DNA from 4 places in the Arthrobacter sp. CMU6 genome. Region 1 is predicted to be linked to each of the others. Evidence: riboswitches for the same ligand, from Rfam matches in the RefSeq annotation. Region 1 holds a riboswitch; each other region holds the start of a gene.

Region 1 (4,747 bases):
CGCCCTGGCAGTGGCGGTCTATCTGGGCCGGAGCCGCGCCAAGCAGGACACCCAGCGGCTGACGGCAGCGCTGAAAATCTAACCGCCCCGAAACCGTCAACGCCGGGATCCGTCCAGTGCCGGATCCTGCAGTGTCAGGATCCGGCCAGGTCCGGCCCCTGGCCTTCCTCGGTGCACAGGCAGAGCCGGTTTCCCTGGGCATCAGTGACCACCACCCACTTGGGTGCGTGGTCGCTGTTCATTAAGGCCCCGGTGGCCGCCGTCTTCTCCAGGGCGGATGCCGACTCGGCCTTCGAGCGGTAAATGTCCAGGTGCAGGCGGTTGTCGTCCGGGGTGGGGGTTTCCTGGAACCACACGCCCGGACCTCGTCCGTACGGGTCCACGAGGTCCCCGAACCGGCCCTTCCGGTACCCGAGCGCGACGCGCCAGACCTCGGAAATCGCCGCCGCGTCAGCCGTGTCGATGCCGATGTCCACCGACCGGTACAGGCCGGGCTGGGCCTCGGCGCCTGCCTCCGACGCGGCGTCGCTGACCGAGGCCGCGGCGCGGGTGTCCCGCGGGGTCACCTCGCCCCCGGCATCGTGGGAACTGAACCGGATGAATACCCGGTTATAGCGCCAGTCCAGGTCCGGATGGTGGTCCGTCTCCTCAGCCAAACGCCCGACGGCGGCAATCAGCTCCAGCGCGGCCGCCGCCGTCGGCGTCTTATAGACGGTGACCAGGCCGCCCAGCCGGTAGCGCCAGTCGGGCAGCCCGGCTAGCGCTTCGTCGATCTGGGGTCGGGTGAGGATGTCGTCCCTGGCGGCCACGGCGCACTCCTAGGCAGGACCTGTTGAGCCTGCCGAGCACCGGGCCGGCAGAGGCGGCCGGACTAGAGGAACTCCGCCCGGCCCTCCATGGCCGACGACGCCAGGGCATGCTCACGGCGCGGGATCCGCCCGGCCGCACGGGCCAGCCTACCGGCGATGACGGCGTGTTTGAAGGCCTTGGCCATGAGCGCGGGGTTCTGGGCGCGGGTCACCGCGGTGGCCAGCAGCACGGCGTCGCAGCCCAGCTCCATGGCCAGTGCAGCGTCGGAGGCGGTGCCGATCCCCGCGTCCAGGACCACGGGAACGGATGCCCTCGACACGATCAGCTCGATGTTGTGCGGATTGAGGATGCCCAGGCCCGTGCCGATCGGCGCCCCCAGCGGCATGACGGCCGAGGCTCCCAGGTTTTCGAGCCGGAGCGCCAGGACGGGGTCGTCGTTGGTGTAGGCAAAAACCTTGAAGCCGCGGTTGACCAGCTGCTCGGTGGCGTCCACCAGCTCCACGGCGTCAGGCAGCAGCGTGTGCTCGTCCGCGATGACCTCGAGCTTGACCCAGTCGGTCTCGAGCGCCTCACGGGCCAGCTCAGCCGTCATGACGGCTTCCCGTGCCGTGAAGCAGCCGGCGGTGTTGGGGAGCACGCGGATGTTGTGGTCCACCAGCAGCTGGAAGAGTGAGCCAGTTTCGGCAGGCGAATAACGCCGCATCGCAACGGTGGTCAGCTGGGTGCCGGACGCGACCAGCGCTGAGCCGAGACCGTCCAGGCTCGGTGCGCCTCCGGTGCCCATGATGAGCCGCGAGGTCAGCTCCACCCCGTCAATGACAAGGCTGTCTGCTGTTTCAATCAGTGTTTCTGCCATCGTGCTCATCCTCCTTGGACTGCCGTGACTAGTTCGATCTCATCGCCCTCGGCGAGGGCGGTGCTGTGCCACTGGCTGCGCGGCACGACGGCTGCATTGCGCGCCACCGCCACACCCAGTCGCTGGCCGTCGGCGGCCTGCCCGTTGGCGGACAGGCGGCGCCCCGTGACCTGGCTGACGAGCGAGGTGACCGAGGCGCCCTCGCCTACTTCCTGTTCGATACCGTTCAGAGTGATGTTCATGCTGGTTCCTTGTTCGGGTCAAATGTGACGCGGGTCATGTGGCAGTGCCCGCTGCTGGAAGGTCATTCATTGCGGTAATGAGTTGGGGCAGCGGTCAGCCGGGAGCTGGGCTGAGGGAAGCGGCCGCTCCCACCGGCTCCGCGGTCCCGGCGGAAAACCTGCCCGGCCGGAACGCGGCCCAGCGCGGATCCGGAACGCCGTCCATGAGCTGGCGGCAGATCACTGCGGCCGCCGGGGTCAGCAGGACGCCGTGGCGGAAGAAGCCCGTGGCGACGATGAGGCCGGCCACATCCGCCCCCTGCCCCTGCCCGCGGTCCGGCACCCGGCCGAGCAGCGGCGCGTTGTCCGGTGTGCCGGGCCGCGCCCGCGCGGTGGCTTCAAGGAGCTCGAGCTCGGCGACGGCCGGCAGCAGGGCCTGTGCGTCGCGCAGCAGCTGGTAGACGCCGCCTGCGCTGGTGCCCGGTACCCCGTCCTCGCGCTGGGTGGCGCCAATCACCACGGTCCCGTCCTGGCGGGGCACGATGTAGACCGGAACGCCCCGCACCATGCCGCGGACTGTGGCGGTGAGCAGGGGCTGCAGGTGCGCGGGAACCCTGAGCCTGAGGATGTCTCCGTAGACCGGGCGCAGCGGCAGCTGCAGGCCTTCCGGGAGGTCCTGCAACTGCGCTGCGGCGAGACCGCTGGCCACCACCGTCTCGGCTGCCCTGACGGACCGGCCGCCGGCCAGCCGGACTCCGCAGACCCGCCCGCCGTCCCAGAGCAGTCCGGCGGCGTGCTCCTGCACCGCGTAGCCCTTTCCGGCCGCAAGCTTCTGGCCGTGGCCGGCCAGGCCGGCAGCGATCGCCCGGATGAGCTTCCGCGGATCTACCTGGTGGTCCGCCGGGATGTCCAGCGCGCAGGAGATCCCGGGGCTGAGCAGCGGCTCCCGGGACCGTGCCTCGCGGATGGTCAGCGGTTCAACGTCCAGGCCGTGGGTCCGCTGCACGTCCCGCAGGTCCATGAGGGCGCGGCGATCGGCAGGATCGACACCCACTGCAAGGGTCGGCGTCGTCAGATACCCGGCGTCTTCGCCGGCGGTGAGGGTGGCGGCAAACTCCGGCCATCTGGCCGAGGACTCCAGCATCAGTTCCAGGAGCCCTTCCTCCTGGTAGTGCAGTTCGCTGACCGGGGCGAGCATGCCGGCCGCAGCCCAGCTTGCACCGCTGCCGGGGGCCTCGTCTATCAGCAGCACCGAGCGGCCGGAGCGCCGCGCCTCCCAGGCGATGCCATGGCCCACCACGCCGCCGCCGATGACGGCAACATCTGCCTCAAGGCTTGGGGTGGCACATTCCGGGCCACTTGTTCCAGGGTTCACGCTAATTCCTTCCCTACGCCGGTACTAACCGGATCAGGTCAAGCGGTCGGCTCTGACGCCCTCTCAGCCCTGCGCCTTTTATGACAGCAGTAACGGGCTCCCGCGGTACCTGCCCAGTTTAGAGGAACTAAGGTGGTTGCCATGACCCAGCACTCTGCCCACACCGCCGCCCGCCTGTACCTCTGCACCGACGCCCGCAAGGACCGCGGGGACTTTGCAGACTTTGTGGACGCGGCGTTTGCCGGCGGCGTGGACATCATCCAGTTGCGCGACAAGAACATCGAGGCGGCCGAGGAACTGGAGCTGCTGGAAACCGTCCACGCTGCCGCCCGCAGGCACGGCCGGCTCTGGGCCGTGAACGACCGCGCCGACATCGCGTCCATCGCCGGCGCGCCGGTGTTCCACATCGGCCAGAAGGACCTGCCGCTCCGCGCCGCCCGGAAGCTGCTGCACGATTCCACCGTGATCGGACTGTCCACCCACAGCACGGACCAGGTGGATGCCGCGATCGGTGCCGCGCACGGGCGCAGCGGCCTGGACTATTTCTGCGTGGGTCCGCTGTGGGCCACCCCCACCAAACCCGGGCGCGCCGCCGTCGGACTCGACCTGGTCCGCTACGCGGCGGAGGCGGTCCGCACAGCGGACGAGGAACGGGTCGGCGGCCTGCTGCTGCCTTGGTTCGCGATCGGCGGGATCGACCGCACCAACGTGGAGCAGGTCCTGGCGGCCGGCGCCACCCGGATCGTCGTGGTCCGCGCCATCACCGATGCGGCAGACCCGGCAGCCGCCGCGGCGGAACTGCTCGACGCCCTCGACGCAACGGCGCCGGCAGCCGTCTCCTAGGCGGGACCGGTCCGGGGAGACCGGAGAGCTACCCGCTCAGGCCCAGCTGGACCATCCGCCGGGAGTGGTTTTCCGCGACTTCGGCAGTGATGCCCCGCACCAACTCGCGCGCGGTGGCGTCCGTGGCGCCGGGTTCCGCTTCGACGAACAGCTCGCTAAGAAACGCGTGTTCGTGGCCCACGCGCTGGGCCTGCGTGATCGCTTCGCCGAGGAGCCGGCGGCCCCACAGCGCAAGCCTGGACGCGAGCCGGGGGTCGTCAGCCAGCGCTCCCCTGAGCCGGTCCCGGAGGACGCCCGTGGCTTCTTCCGAGGACTGGATCTGCTGGATGAGCTCTCGCGTTCCGGGGTCCACGAACCGGGCCACCGCGCGGTAGAAATCGGCGGAGACGGTGTCCACCACATAGGCCTTCATCAGGGATTCGTACCAGTCGGCCGGACGGGTCCGTTCGTGGAAGTGGTCCACGGCCGATTGGAACGGCAGCATCGCATTTTCGACGTCGACGCCCATCTCCGCCAGCTTGGCGCTCACCAGTTCGTAGTGCTGGAATTCAATGACCGCGATCCTGCCAATCACGGCCCGGTCATGCAGCGTGGGTGAGTAGCGGGCGTCGGAGGAGAGCCGTTCGAACGCGGACAATTCGC
Region 2 (4,747 bases), on a different contig from region 1:
CTCTTCTCGCGCATTCCCTCCGCCATCTCGGCGAGGGCGGCCTGCGCCTCGGCGGAGCCGTACTCGTTCCGGATGTCCTGGCTGATCCGCATGGAGCAGAATTTGGGCCCGCACATCGAACAGAAATGCGCCGTCTTGGCAGGCTCCGCCGGCAGTGTCTCGTCGTGGAAGGACTCGGCCGTCACCGGGTCCAGCGACAACGCGAACTGGTCGCGCCACCGGAACTCGAACCGGGCCTTGGACAGTGCGTCATCCCGCTCGTTCGCGCCGGGGTGCCCCTTGGCAAGGTCGGCAGCGTGGGCGGCGATCTTGTACGTGATGACGCCGGTCTTCACGTCGTCCTTGTTCGGCAGGCCCAGGTGTTCCTTGGGCGTGACGTAGCACAGCATGGCGGTGCCGTAGCGGGCGATTTCGGTGGCGCCGATGGCCGAGGTGATGTGGTCGTATCCGGGGGCCACGTCCGTAACCAGCGGTCCCAGGGTGTAGAAGGGCGCACCCTTGCAAAGCTCCTGCTGGCGCTCAACGTTTTCACGTACCAGATGGAACGGGATGTGCCCCGGACCTTCCACCATGACCTGCACGTCGTACTCCCAGGCACGCTGGGTCAGCTCGGCCAGCGTGTCCAGTTCGGCAAACTGCGCGGCGTCGTTGGCATCCGCCGTCGCGCCCGGCCGGAGGCCGTCTCCCAGTGAGAAGGCGACGTCGTACTTCGCGAAGATCTCGCACAGTTCGTCAAAGTGGGTGTACAGGAAGTTTTCCTGGTGGTGGGCAAGGCACCAGCCGGCCATGATCGAGCCGCCGCGGGAAACAATACCGGTCACGCGGTTCGCCGTGAGCGGCACGTACCGCAGCAGCACGCCGGCGTGGATTGTCATGTAGTCCACACCCTGCTCGCACTGTTCGATGACGGTGTCGCGGAAGATTTCCCAGGTGAGTGCGTTCGCTTCGCCGTTGACCTTTTCCAGGGCCTGGTAGATCGGCACCGTGCCGATCGGCACGGGGGAGTTGCGGATGAGCCATTCGCGTGTGGTGTGGATGTCGTCTCCCGTGGACAGGTCCATGACCGTGTCAGCGCCCCACTGGGTGGCCCACTGCAGCTTGTCCACCTCCTCGGCAATGGAGCTGGTGACGGCCGAGTTGCCGATGTTGGCGTTGATTTTCACCAGGAAGGCCTTGCCGATGATCATCGGCTCCGATTCCGGGTGGTTGATGTTGCTGGGGATGATGGCCCGTCCGGCTGCGAGTTCGCTGCGGACCAGTTCCACATCGCAGTTTTCGCGGAGGGCCACGAAACGCATTTCTGGGGTGATGATGCCTTGCCGGGCATAGTGCATCTGCGTCACAGTCTTGCCTTCCACCGCACGGCGGGGCACCGGCTTGGCGCCCTTCCATTCAGCGGAGGCCGCGCCACGGCGCACGGCCGACTTGCCGTCGTCGAGCAGATTCCGTTCACGTCCGTGGTACGTCTCGGTGTCTGCCCGTGCCGCAATCCATTCCGAACGGAACGGCGCGAGGCCCACCACCGGGTCGCTGCCCGGACCCGCCGTGCGGTAAACCCGCAGCGGAGCGTTCTGCTCGCCGTTAGGTGAAGGCTCCAGGGCGATTTCCGTTACCGGAACCCGCAGGCCGTCCCCCTCCAGATACGCCAGTGAATGGGATTTCAGTGACTGCGTGGTACTTCCGGCGGCTTCACTCTGGGCTGCACTGATTTGGGCTGAATCAATTTGGGTAGGGGTCAGCTGTGGTTTCTGGGTGCTCAATTTACTGCTCACTTCCTTCGCCGGCATTACCCGGACAGGTTCAACGGTCGCAGGCTGCACCAGCCTGATCTCAGCCCCTGCAGGGGCACCCGTGTGGTCGTAGACGAAGCTACCACACGCCGGATTGTGCCCGTCTACCGTGAAGCCCGCGCCGGAAAGGTCAGGATCCCGGTGGCGGGAGCCGATTAGGCTGGAAGCATGGCGTACATCATCGAATTCAGCGGACCCGTGCTCACTGCTGCGGACGAGGAACGCCGCGGGCTCTGGGCCGTGGACGGGAAGCTGACGTTCAATCCTCCGGGGCAACGGCCGGACGCCGTCCTGGACGGCTGGGTCCTGCCCGGTTTCGCGGATGCCCACTGCCACATCGGACTGGGCCCGGGCGGTCCTGTGGACGACGACGTCGCGTACCGCCAGGCCATCACGGACCGCGACGCCGGCACTCTCCTTGTCCGGGACGCCGGGGCCGCCAGCGACACCCGGTGGCTCCAGCAGCGCGCCGACATCCCGCGGATCATCAGGGCGGGACGGCACGTGGCCCGGTCCCGCCGGTACCTGAGGAACTTCGCGGTGGAAGTCGAGCCGGAGGGCCTCGTGGAGGCGGTGCGCAAGCAGGCGCGGGAAGGCGACGGCTGGGTCAAGCTGGTGGGGGACTGGATCGACCGGGCCGCCGGCGACCTCGCGCCATCATTCCCGGCCGAAGCCGTGCGGGACGCCGTCCGCGCCGCCCACGACGAAGGGGCGAGGGTCACGGCGCACTGCTTCGGCGAGGACACCCTCGATGACATGCTGGACGCCGGTATCGACTGCATCGAACACGCCACCGGCCTGCTGCCACGGCACATTCCGCGGCTGGTCGACCAGCAGGTGCCGATCGTGCCGACACTCATCAATATCGCCACCTTCCCGGACATCGCCGCCCAGGCCGAGCCGAAGTTTCCGCGGTATGCGGAACACATGCGCGCACTGTGGGACCGCCGTCGCGAGCGCATCCTGGAAGCCTACGAGGCCGGCGTCGACATTTACGCGGGAACGGACGCCGGCAGCGTGATCCGCCACGGCCGTATTGCGGACGAAATCCTCGAACTTCACGCCGCCGGGATTCCGGCGCCGGCGGCGCTGGACGCGGCCTGCTGGCGTGCGCGCCGCTGGCTGGGGGCCGACGGCCTGGCGGAAGGGGCGGCCGCCGACGTCGTAGTCTGCCGGGAGGACCCCCGCGCCGTGCCGGAGACCATCCGGAACCTTGCGAATGTGGTGCTTCGGGGAAAGATCGTGCATTAGGAATAAATTGAAGCTTCAAGTAATTTAGAGATGTAGAGGCCGCCGAAATCCGGTGGTCCGGACATTCGGGAGTATTCAATGACAGCAGCAGACAGCAGCCAGGACTTGCTTCCTGCCGACCTCACCATGGGCACCGTCATGCTCAAGGTGGGCGACATGAAGCTCATGACCGATTACTACCAGCGCGCTCTCGGCCTGGATGTCGTTGCCGAGCAGGACGGCGGCCTCTACCTTGGCCGGCGCACGACGCCGCTGGTGCACCTTGCTCCCGCTCCGGGCCTCACCATTCCCGGCCGGGGCGAGGCCGGACTCTTCCACACGGCGCTCCTGTTCGAAGAACAGTCCTCGCTGGCCGCCACCATTGCCAGCGCGGCCCAGTACGAGCCGCAGTCCTTTGTGGGCAGCGCCGACCATCTGGTGAGCGAGGCGTTCTATTTCACCGACCCCGAAGGCAACGGGATCGAGCTCTACTGGGACCGTCCCCGCGAGGCCTGGTCCTGGGACGGCAAGAATGTAGTCATGGACAGCCTGGCGCTGCCGCCGCAGAAGTACCTCCAGGAGCACCTCACGCAGGAGTCCGTGGAAGGCCAGCGCGGCGCCGACGCGGGGGTGGGGCACGTCCATTTGCAGGTTGGTGACGTCCAGTCCGCCCATGACTTCTACGTCGGCACCCTGGGGTTCGAAAAAACGGCTGGCTGGCACGGCCAGGCCCTCTTTGTGTCCGCTGGCGGCTACCACCATCACATGGCCATGAATGTCTGGAACAGCCGGGGTGCCGGTCCGCGCCGGGATACGCTGGGCCTCGGCGAGGTCCTGATCGAGGTCCCGTCCGGGGACGACGTCGGCGCCCTCGCCGACCGTCTCAGGGTCGCCGGAGTCGAATCGCACCACACCGGCGCCGAGCTCCGCTTCGAGGATCCGTGGCGCAACCGCCTCCGCGTTGCTGTCCGGTAAGGCTGCAGTCCGATAAGCCAGTGCGCTAAGCCCGGCGGACCCGGTTGGGTTAGGCTGACATTCGAAGAGCCCCGGCCGGCACCGCCGCTGCCGGGGCATGCACCGCCGACGCAATGAGGACGAATCCATGGGCTTCACCGAAGTGTTTGTCGCCACCCACAATGACGCCCTCAAGCGTGCAGAGGCGCTGGAAGGCGGCGCCGCTGCCGGGGACGGCATCCGGATTGCCGGCATCAGTGATTTTGAGATCGAGCAGCTCGGCGACCTCGCCGGCGCCGCGGTGCACGCTGCGGGCGCGGACTACGAGCTGGCCATGGTGGACGTGGCAAGCGACTCACTTCTGGGCGTGCCGGCCGCGATGGTCCGGGCTCTGGCCGAGCTCCTCACCTACGAATCCGAGGGTGAGGGCGACGTTTTGGATGATGTGGCCGAACGCTGGGCCGCGGAGGATGACATGCCCTTTGGTGCCGGGGAAGCCAAAAACTACGTGCGGCAGCTGGCAGAGCTCGCCGGCACCGTGGACGAAGGCAGCAGGACCGGCCTCTACGTTTGGTCCTCCTAGCGCGCCATAAGCCTCCGTCCGCATGTCAAGTCGAAATAACGCGGACGATCTGGCACAATAGACAGGTACTCGATCTGCGTGGCCCCTCTCTCCGCGTCTGGATCCTGTCCTTTTCGAACCCCCAAGTACGGCCCGCCCCACGGGTGCAGAACGCGGGTTCAACCCCGTTTCAGAAACAGGAGTGACCACA
Region 3 (4,747 bases), on a different contig from region 1:
GCCCGGTTTCCGGCGAGTGTCAGCGCGTCCCTCATGTCGCCGCCTGTTCTGACGTCGGTTCCGCCGACCGAGGCCCGGACCGCCCGCCGGAGCCCAGCCGCAGCTCGGTGCCGCCGAGCACATGGGTGAACTCCTCGTCGTGCGTCACGGACACCACGGCCGTGCCGGCGTCGAGCAGCTCGGAAAGGAATGAGGCAAGCTCCGCCCAGGTGTTGGCGTCCTGGCCGAACGTGGGCTCGTCCAGGACCAGCACCTGCGGGTGGGCGGCCAGGACAGTGGCCACGGACAGCCGGCGTTTCTCCCCGCCGGACAGGGTGTACGGGTTGGCGTCCACGAGATGCGTGAGGCGCAGGCGCTCCAGCAGCTCGTCGACGCGCTCTTCGCCGTGGCCCAGATGGCGCGGTCCGAACTGCAGCTCGTCCAGGACGCGGCCGGTGACGAATTGGTGCTCAGGTTCCTGGAACACTGTGCCGATCCGGGCGATCAGCTGTTCGGCCCGCCACTTGTAGGGGTCGATTCCGGCTCCGCCGCTCAGCTCAACAGTCGCGGAGACCTTGCCGTCCACCGGCGGCAGCAGTCCGGCGAGGGTCAGCGCGAACGTGGACTTGCCGGCGCCGTTGGGGCCGGTGACGGTCAGCGCCTCCCCCGCGCGGACCTGCGCCGTGACGTCCCGCAATACGGGCTCGGGCGGCACGGAGCGGAAGCCGCGGCGCCGGGGCCGTTCCCGCGACACTGCGAGCTTTTCGGCGGCGAGCAGCAGCTGGCCGCTGTCACTGCCGGGGATACCGGCCGCCAGGCGGCGGCGTGTTTCGGGGACGTAGCCCGGGACCCAGACACCAGCGGCGGTAAGCATCCCGCGGGCCTGTTCGAGGACCTCGTCCGGTGTCCCGTCGATAAGCACCGCGCCGTTCACGGCGGATCCCGGCTGCAGGACCACGATGCGGTCCACCAGGTCTTTCCAGGCCGCCACCCGATGCTCCACCACCACCATGGTGGCCCCGGTCTTGTCGAGGCTGCGGCCCACGGCGTCCCGGACCTCCAGGACGCCGGCGGGGTCGAGGTTCGCGGTGGGCTCGTCCAGCAGGATGAGTCCAGGACGCATCGCCAGGATACCGGCGAGCGCCAGGCGCTGCTTCTGGCCGCCGGACAGGGCCGACGTCGGGTGGTCCAGCGGCAGGTGCGAGAGTCCGACGTCGTCCAGTGCCTCGTGCACGCGGCGCCAGATCTCATCGCGCGGCACGGAGAGGTTCTCGGCGCCGAAGGCGACGTCGTCGCCGAGGCGGGAGAGGACCACTTGGGTTTCCGGGTCCTGCTGCATGAGTCCGGCACGGCCCCGCTGCGCGCGTGGGGACGCGCCGTCGATGAGCAGCTCGCCGCTCTCGTCCGCGTCGTCGCTGTCAGCGGAACCGGTGCCTTCGTCGCTGTCCCCCAGCACACCGGCCAGGGCGTGGAGCAGCGTGGACTTGCCGGCCCCGGACGGGCCGAGCAGCAGGACCCGTTCGCCGGGCCGGATGTCCAAATCCAGGGCATGGACGGCGGGTTTGGTGCGGCCGGCGTGGCGCCAGCCCCACCCGCGGGCGTGAACCGCGGCGGGGCGGACGCCGCCGTCGTGGGATGCGGGCATCAGTTGAAGACGGGCTCCGTGGCTGCCTTGCGGGACGCGAAGGAACTCAGCACGCCCGTCTTGGCCAGGCCGCGGGTGGCGATCCAGGACAGGGCACCGGCGATGATCGCGCCGGAAATGGCCGTGAAGATGATGTACGCGAGCTTGTCGCCGGCGGCGTAGGCGATGTTCCAGCCCCACGGCGCAAACGAGTCGTTGAGGCCGCAGAACAGGCCGGCGCCGGCACCCGCAAGCAGCGAAGCCGGGAGGTTGAACTTCCGGTACACCAGCGCGGCGAACACGAGCTCCGCGCCCAGGCCCTGAAGGACACCGGAGATCAGCACCGTGGTGCCGTACTGCGAGCCCATGAGGAGCTCGCCCGTGGCAGCCACCGTTTCGCAGAACAGCGCCGCGCCGGGCTTGCGGATGATGAGCATGCCCAGGACCGCCGGAATCATCCAGCCGCCTGCGTACAGGCCTGTCAGCGGCGGGTAGACGGCGTTGACCGGGGTGGAGATGAGGTTGGCGCCCTGGGACCAGGCCCAGAAGATCACGCCGCCGGCAACGGCGATGAGCGCCGCCACCACGATGTCGGCCACGCGCCAGTTGTAGCTGGTCTTCTTGATTGCTGCAGTTGTCATGATGATCCTCCTGAGGAACAGGAGGGGAAAGCGTTCCCCCGGTTGCCGGTGGCTGGGCCACCTGCTGCCGGGCACTTTGAGAACTCGACTCCCTTGCGCCGGTACTAGCCGGATCAGGTTCGAGGGTCTGCGGCTGTCCGCACTCTCAGCGCCCATCCGCGGTTGCGCTGGCAGTTGCCTTTGCATCCCGACGGCGGCGCTCCCCTGTCGTGATAAATCCGCCCTTGTGGGCGGGTCCAGTTTACACCTCGGCGGCCCCGGGAACGCGGGGTGCCGTCACAATCCGGAAGTCATCCTGCGCTGCCGGGACGGCGGTCCGGAGTACATTGGTGGCCATGACGCAACAGGACTCCGGCAGCGCTGCCCTGCCCGCCTTTGACCCCGATTCCGCCGAGGACCAGCCCGCGGGATCCCTGGAAGCCCTGATCGGTCAGATCGAGGGTGAAATCGCCGAACTGCAGTTCCCGAGGTTCAGCAAGGACGATGCCCTGGCGCTTGGCCTGGAACTGGTGGAACGCGGTAAGGAGGACAATCTGCCCATCGCCATCGACATCACCAAGGGCGAACAGGTCCTCTTCCACGTTGCCCTTGAGGGCGCCACCCCGGACAACGAGGGCTGGGTGCGGGCCAAGCAGCGGACTGCCGTGCGCTACGAGGAGCCCTCGCTGCTGGTTGGCCTGCGCGGCAGGGTGGGCGGGGGCCGGATCGAGGACAACGCCTGGTTCGACCAGTCCGCCTATGCCGCCCACGGCGGAGCCTTCCCCATCTATGTCCGGGATGTCGGCGCGGTGGCCGTGGTCACGGTGTCCGGGCTGCCGCAGAAGGCGGACCACGACCTCGTGGTGCAGGCGTTGCGGGAAATCCACCGGTCCATGCCGATAGGCTAGGGAAAGACCAGTGTTCATCACGCGAGGAGTTCCGGAATGAGTTTCTTCATCAAGCTGCTTGGCACCGGCGTCAGCCTGCTGGCAGGCTTCGCCGGCACCAAGGCCGTCGATACCATCTGGGAAAAGGTCACCGGGAGAAAGCCCCCCAAAGGCGACAAGGACGACGTCCCCACCACGCTGCGCACGGCCCTGACGTTCGCGCTCGTCTCCGCCTCGGTAAGCGCAGTGATCCAGGTGCTGGCCAACCGCGGCACCCAGCGGGCCATCACCCGCTTCGCCAAGACCCAGGACATCGTCTAGCGGCGCACGGCCCGAGCACCGGGCAGTGCTGGCGTCCCGGTTCTACGGGCTCAAACCGGCTGTACGGTTACCGGTTCAACCAGAGGTGCGGTTGCCGCCGTCGTCCTCTTCCGATGCACGGGCCGCCTTGGCGGCCTTCAGCACCACAGCCTCCAGCTCATCGGTGCTGAGCAGCTCCTTGTGGAGGTGTTTGGTGCGGTAGCCGGCGCGGCCCACCATATGGGCCGAGACCGGCGCGGTGAGCAGCTGGAAGATCCAGGCCACGACCAGCACCGGCCACACCCACCAGGTGCGCAGCTGCAGCCCCACCGCCGCCAGCAGCAGGAACAGCCCGAGCACCTGCGGCTTGGTGGCGGCGTGCATGCGGCTCATCAAGTCCGGGAAGCGGATCAGGCCGATGGCGGCGGCGAGGGACATCAGCGCGCCCGCCACCATGAACACGGCCGATACAGCATCGATCACGGTATCCACGGCACTCGGTTCAGGACTCATTGGGCTGCTCCCGCCTGTCGGCCACGAAGCGGGCCACCGTGACCGAGCCGATGAACCCGATGACGGACACCGCCACCACCAGCATCAGGTTGTTCAGGTGCCGGTTCACGGCCATGTCGATGCACAGCGCCGCCCCGAGGATGGCCAGCAGCACATCCGCGGCGAGGACCCGGTCCAGCAGCGAGGGGCCGCGGGCGATCCGGATGATCGCGCCCGCGGCGGCGAGGGCCAGCGCCACAGCCGTGACGGTGAGGACCAGCTCCATCATGCGCCAACCTCCTGGTTCAGGGCGGCAAGCTCTTCCTTGGTTCCCATGATCCTGATGAGCCCCGCTTCGGTGTCCCGGACTTCCTTGCGCAGCTTGAGGACATCCTCGCCGTTGCGGACGTTCAGTCCGTGGATGTAGAGCGTGGAGGTGGATCTGTCCATCTCCACAACCAGTGACCCCGGGATCAGGGAGATCACGTGGCCGGTCGCCGTCACCATCAGGTCCGAATGGCTGCGCAACGGAACAGCGACGACGGCGTTGGTCACCTTGGGCCCCTGGGCCACCGCAAGGTAGAACACCTGGCAGCTGGCGGCCACCACCCTGCCGAGGAACACCGCCGCGAACGGAACGGCCCGCAGCACGTTGAACCGGCCGCTCAGCTCCACCGGCGGCAGGTAGAACAGGCGCGCCACCGCAACCGCGAGCAGGGCGCCGAAGAGCAGGTTGCCGGGGCTGAAGTCCTGCCAGAGTGCTCCCCAGACGATGACCAGCCAGACCAGCAGCGGCAGTTCCTGCCGCAGGGACACCCTTTTCCGGCTCACTTTCCGCCTCCGTT
Region 4 (4,747 bases), on a different contig from region 1:
GAACGCGCCAGGGAACCCGTGCCGCCAGCAGCACCGCTGCCAGCGCCAGCAAGTACAGGAGGGCAGGGGTGACCGGGTCGAAGACAAAGAGCAGGGCAGCTGAGGCCACGAACAGGAGTGCGAGTTTGACGGTAGGGTTGCGTCGGCTCAGCGGCGAGTCGGTGATCACCGGTACCCCGCGTCCGGCGCTCATAGCCGCACCTTCTCGCGCTCCGATGCGGAGACCTTCGCGTCCAGCCCGTCCAGGACACGGCGGATAGCACTGTCATCTCCGGCCGCGTCCAGCAGCCATTCGATCAGCGGAGGCAACGTGATCCGCGCACGCGCCAGCGCTTCCCGGTCCCGGAGCACCTCAAACACCGGGGCGTCGGCGATGATGGTGCCGCCGGCAATCACCACCGCCCGGTGGGCCAGGGTGGCGACGGTACGCAGGTCGTGGCTGGACAGGACAATGGCCGTGCCCTTGGCTGCCGCGGCACGAAAAGCGCCAATTGCTGCGATGGTGGCGCTGCGGTCTAGGCCGAACGTTGGCTCATCGGCCAGGAGTGCAGGCCGGGAGTGCGCCAGCATCGCTGCCACACTGAGGCGTCGCTTTTCGCCGCCGGAGAGCCGGTAGGGGTTCTGATCCGCCAGATGCGCCAGCCGGTGCTCGGCGAGCAGTTCCTCCATCGATGCCCCGGGGTCCACGCCATAGCCGACCTCGCCCAAGACCGTGGTGGATACGAACTGGTGTTCCGGGTTCTGGAAGACCATACCCGGCCGCTGGCCCGTTACGGCTCCGGCAGCCGGAGCAAGCAGTCCGGCCAGAGAGAGCATCAGGGAAGTTTTCCCAACCCCGTTGGCGCCGAGCACTGCGACAATTTCCCCTGCATACAGGTGAAGGTTGATGTTTCGGAGCAGCACTTCATTGTCGTCCGGCGGAACTGAAGCGGACGGATGCCGCCTCAGGTTTCGGGCGCGGCGCCTCGCCGGGAGTACTGTGCGGCTGACCCAAAGCCCTTCGGCGGCCAGCACCACCTCGCCCCGGCCGGGCTGCGTTTCCGGTTTTACCGCCGGTTCCGGCGCGGTGACATCTGGCGCGGCGGCGTCCAGGGCTGCCGCCTCCGGTCCGGCCAGGGCCCGCAAGGCGGCGCGCACTTCTGGAGAGCCCAGGCCGCCCGGCACGCCGAATACAGCCTGCAGTTCTGATTCCAAGGGCAGCCAGCAGCCCGCGGCCAGCAGCTCAGGGGCTTCCTGTGCCAGGACGGCTTCCGTTGGCCCGTCGGCAAGGATGTCCCCGTCTGCGCTGAGCACGATCGCTCGTTCCGGCAGGCTGCTCAAGCCGGCAGGGCCCGCAAATTCGTCGATCCGGTGCTCCACGAGCACCACTGCGGGACCGTACCTGCCAACCGCGTCGGCAATGGCCTCCCTTACCGACGCTATACCCTCGGCATCGAGCATGGACGTCGGCTCGTCAAGCAGCAGCAATTCCGGCTCGACGATTAGGCTTGCTGCCAAGGCGATTCGCTGCCCCTCCCCGCCGGACAGCCGTGCGGTTCCGCGGCTCCTGAGTGCATGGGCACTGACGGCATCCAGGGCGGTGCTGATGCGTGCAGGAATCAGATGCGGGGCGACGCCGCGGTTTTCCAGCGGCAGTGCCAGCTCCTGCTCTACATCCGGCAGGCAGATCGACGATTCCGGATCCTGGTTCAGGACACTGACCTGGCGTGAGAGTTCTACGACTTCAGTTTCCGTCGTTTGGCGGCCGCAGACGGTGACGTTCCCGGTCAAAGTCGCTACCACCGAGTGCGGGATGACGCCGGTAAGCAGCTGCAGCAGCGTTGATTTTCCTGCCCCGGAAGGCCCGAAAATGATGGCGTGTTCACCTGCAGCGAGCCGCAGGGAGATATTGCGCAGCACCGGAGCGGTACGGTGCGGATATTCAACGGAGACGTGCTCCAGCACCACTGCGGGCACCCGGGGGCTTTTCACTGCCTTAGACCTTGATGAGCCGGTCACGGCCGATCGCGAAATTATCAACAACCCCGGTCTTTACGACAGCCTGCACGATCATGCGGGCGAGCAGCCCGCCGAGGACAATCCCCGAGACCAGCTGGATCGCCAGCCGGATGACAAACAGGTCCTGGCCGTACCAGCCGAAACGGAACGCTGAGAAGAAGAACACCAGTCCCGCGCCCATCAGCCCGGAAAGCGCGTAGATCCTCCAGCTGAAGGACTTGTAGCGGGTCAGCGCGAAGGGCAGCTCGCTGCCCAGACCCTGGATGGCGGCAACGAGGAAGAGCATCGGGCCAGCGGGTGAGCCAAGAAAGATTATCTCGATTCCGGCAGCCAGCATTTCCGCAATGATCCCGGCGAAGGGGCGCCTGATGATGGCTATTGCGATCGGGGCGACCAGCAGCCAGCCCCCGATCAGGAAATGGGATGCCAGGTCTCCGGCGGGACCCATCAGGACGGAGAGCCCGGTCCAGGCCTGGACCAAAGCCCAGTAGAGGAAGCCGAAAACCACACCGAGAACAACCAACAGCACGAGGTCTTTGAGCGTGAAGGGGACGCGTTTTCGGGCAGGCGTCGTCGGGGCCGGGGTGGTCGAGGTTTGGGGATGCACTATCGCGCCCTTTCTGAGGAATAAACAGGGCACGGGATTAGAGTCTTGTCTCTCCCTGCGCTGGCATGATCCAGATCAGGTTCAACGGTCGAAGCTTGAGAAGCTTCCTCTCAGCCCGGCTCACCGGACTCCCGTGTTCGAACCTGACTGTACACCGGGGGGGCATTTCTTTGGCAAGCCCCCGGTTAGGAGTAGGGTTTGCTTCAGTGACACGGGGTGCCCTGCTGATAAGGGCTGAGAGAACACCCGTTGAACCTGATCTAGTTAGTACTAGCGAAGGGATGTCGCGAATGACTATTCGCCTGACGCCTGACCATGCCTGGACCATGCTCGAACGGGTCCGGGGAACAACACCACTGATTCAGTGCTTGACCAATACCGTGGTGACGAATTTCACCGCCAATGTGCTGCTTGCCCTAGGCGCGGCACCGGCGATGGTTGATGTCCCCGCCGAGGCAGGACCGTTCGCGCGGGTCGCGTCGGGAGTGCTCGTGAATCTGGGCACCCCTCACGAAGAACAGCAGGCGGGCATGCGCAAGGCTGTGCACGGCGCGTCCGAATCCGGGACGCCCTGGGTTCTTGATCCGGTGGCCGTCGGCGTTTTGCCGGTCCGTACGGCGCTGGCCGCCGAGCTGCTGGATCACCGCCCGACGGCGGTCCGCGGCAACGCTTCAGAGGTCCTGGCGCTGGCCGGCGTGGGGCAGGGCGGACGCGGCGTCGATGCCGTGGATGGGTCGGAAACCGCCTTGGACGCAGCCAAGAGCCTGGCCCGCCGGTACGAGTCGATACTGGCCGTCTCGGGGCCAACCGACATCATCACGGATGGTACTGATGTCATCAGGATCAGCAACGGCCACCCGCATCTGACCAAAGTCACCGGCGGAGGCTGTGCGCTGGGAGCCGTCACCGCGGCCTTTCTCGCCGTCAACGATGACAAGCTCGCCGCTACCGCCGCTGCCACTGCCGTATACACGGTGGCCGCGGAAACGGCAGCTGAGGGCGTCCCCGGCCCGGGCACTTTCGCCGTCGCGTTCCTTGACGCCCTGACAGGTATCAACGATGAAATGATCTCCTCCCGAATGAATATCTCATGACCGCCGGGGACAGGACGGCCGGGCGCATCGAGGGCATCTATTTGGTGACCGATCCGCAGCTATGCGGTCCCAGGGGAGTGGTGGAGACTGCCCGGGCGGCTGTTGCAGGCGGGGTGCGGATCGTCCAGGTCCGTGAAAAAAGCGCGAGCACCGCCGACCTGTACGAGCTGGTCCTCCGTACCGCTGAAGCTGTGGGGCACGCGGCTACCGTTTTGGTGGATGACCGGATCGACGTGTTCTTGGCGGCGCGGGCGGCAGGGGCCGCCGTGCACGGAGTTCATGTGGGCCAGAGCGATCTTCCCGTCGAACGGGTTCGGGCGCTGGTGGGCGCCGGGGCCGTCGTCGGACTGACCGCAAACACCCGCGAACATTTGGATACCCTGCATGCCCTGCCCGCGGGGACGGTGGATTACCTAGGGGTGGGGGTTATCCGTCCGACTTCCACAAAGCCTGACCACCCGGCTCCGTTGGGCATTGAGGGCTTCGGGCGAACCGCGGCCGCTACGCCCCTGCCGTGTGTTGCCATAGGCGGCATTAAACCCGGTGATGTCGTCCCGCTGCGCCGCGCCGGGGCATCGGGGTTAGCGGTCGTGTCAGCCATATGCGCTGCGGATAATCCAAGGCACAGCGCCGAAGACTTTGTCGCACGGTGGGGTTCCTGAGGACCTAGCCGCCTAGCCGGGCATCGGCACAAGCATGCCCGGAGAAACCGCACCTGCCATAGAACTGCGCAGTGCCATCCATTCGTTTCGTCCCCCCGAAAGAAAGCGAAGAACCATGCAAATCTCAGAACAGATCGTCCTCGTCACCGGTGGCGGACGCGGCCTCGGCCACAGCATCGTTCAGGCGTTTGCGGACCAGGGCTCCCGGGTAGTGATCAATTACCGCAACAGCGCAGAGGAGAGCGAAGCTCTGGCCGCAAAGTACGGCCCCGGCCAGGCTGTTGCCCTGCAGGCTGACGTGACCGACGCCGATCAGGTCGCAGCCACGCTGGCCCAAGCCCAGGCCCACTTCGGCGGGGCGGTGACCACCGTGGTCAATAACGCCC

What was found. Region 1 has a riboswitch for thiamine pyrophosphate ahead of thiO (glycine oxidase ThiO). Riboswitches for the same ligand answer to the same signal wherever they lie in the genome.
Region 2: linked by a shared signal. The riboswitch ahead of thiC (phosphomethylpyrimidine synthase ThiC) and the one ahead of thiO (glycine oxidase ThiO) in region 1 are both predicted to bind thiamine pyrophosphate.
Region 3: linked by a shared signal. The riboswitch ahead of AC5RWD_RS05795 (ECF transporter S component) and the one ahead of thiO (glycine oxidase ThiO) in region 1 are both predicted to bind thiamine pyrophosphate.
Region 4: linked by a shared signal. The riboswitch ahead of AC5RWD_RS03215 (ECF transporter S component) and the one ahead of thiO (glycine oxidase ThiO) in region 1 are both predicted to bind thiamine pyrophosphate.

What each region holds. Positions count from the first base shown of each region.
Region 1 is NZ_JBNHFL010000004.1:96,429-101,175, forward strand. Features, by position in the region: gene AC5RWD_RS03995 (hypothetical protein) at 1-82, shown strand, start outside; gene AC5RWD_RS04000 (4a-hydroxytetrahydrobiopterin dehydratase) at 135-809, opposite strand; gene AC5RWD_RS04005 (thiazole synthase) at 872-1,666, opposite strand; gene thiS (sulfur carrier protein ThiS) at 1,672-1,908, opposite strand; gene thiO (glycine oxidase ThiO) at 2,003-3,262, opposite strand; TPP riboswitch at 3,255-3,376, opposite strand; gene thiE (thiamine phosphate synthase) at 3,404-4,105, shown strand; gene AC5RWD_RS04025 (ferritin-like fold-containing protein) at 4,134-4,747, opposite strand, start outside.
Region 2 is NZ_JBNHFL010000026.1:55,003-59,749, forward strand. Features, by position in the region: gene thiC (phosphomethylpyrimidine synthase ThiC) at 1-1,760, opposite strand, end outside; TPP riboswitch at 1,756-1,863, opposite strand; gene AC5RWD_RS17400 (amidohydrolase family protein) at 1,959-3,041, shown strand; gene AC5RWD_RS17405 (VOC family protein) at 3,120-3,995, shown strand; gene AC5RWD_RS17410 (hypothetical protein) at 4,123-4,557, shown strand.
Region 3 is NZ_JBNHFL010000006.1:37,968-42,714, reverse strand. Features, by position in the region: gene AC5RWD_RS05805 (energy-coupling factor transporter transmembrane component T family protein) at 1-35, opposite strand, end outside; gene AC5RWD_RS05800 (ABC transporter ATP-binding protein) at 32-1,624, opposite strand; gene AC5RWD_RS05795 (ECF transporter S component) at 1,624-2,244, opposite strand; TPP riboswitch at 2,317-2,460, opposite strand; gene AC5RWD_RS05790 (heme-degrading domain-containing protein) at 2,580-3,131, shown strand; gene AC5RWD_RS05785 (DUF4235 domain-containing protein) at 3,168-3,431, shown strand; gene mnhG (monovalent cation/H(+) antiporter subunit G) at 3,507-3,923, opposite strand; gene AC5RWD_RS05775 (MrpF/PhaF family protein) at 3,913-4,191, opposite strand; gene AC5RWD_RS05770 (Na+/H+ antiporter subunit E) at 4,188-4,733, opposite strand; gene AC5RWD_RS05765 (Na+/H+ antiporter subunit D) at 4,730-4,747, opposite strand, start outside.
Region 4 is NZ_JBNHFL010000003.1:140,242-144,988, reverse strand. Features, by position in the region: gene AC5RWD_RS03225 (energy-coupling factor transporter transmembrane component T family protein) at 1-193, opposite strand, end outside; gene AC5RWD_RS03220 (ABC transporter ATP-binding protein) at 190-1,971, opposite strand; gene AC5RWD_RS03215 (ECF transporter S component) at 1,976-2,605, opposite strand; TPP riboswitch at 2,641-2,750, opposite strand; TPP riboswitch at 2,808-2,904, shown strand; gene thiM (hydroxyethylthiazole kinase) at 2,896-3,699, shown strand; gene thiE (thiamine phosphate synthase) at 3,696-4,361, shown strand; gene AC5RWD_RS03200 (3-oxoacyl-ACP reductase) at 4,477-4,747, shown strand, end outside.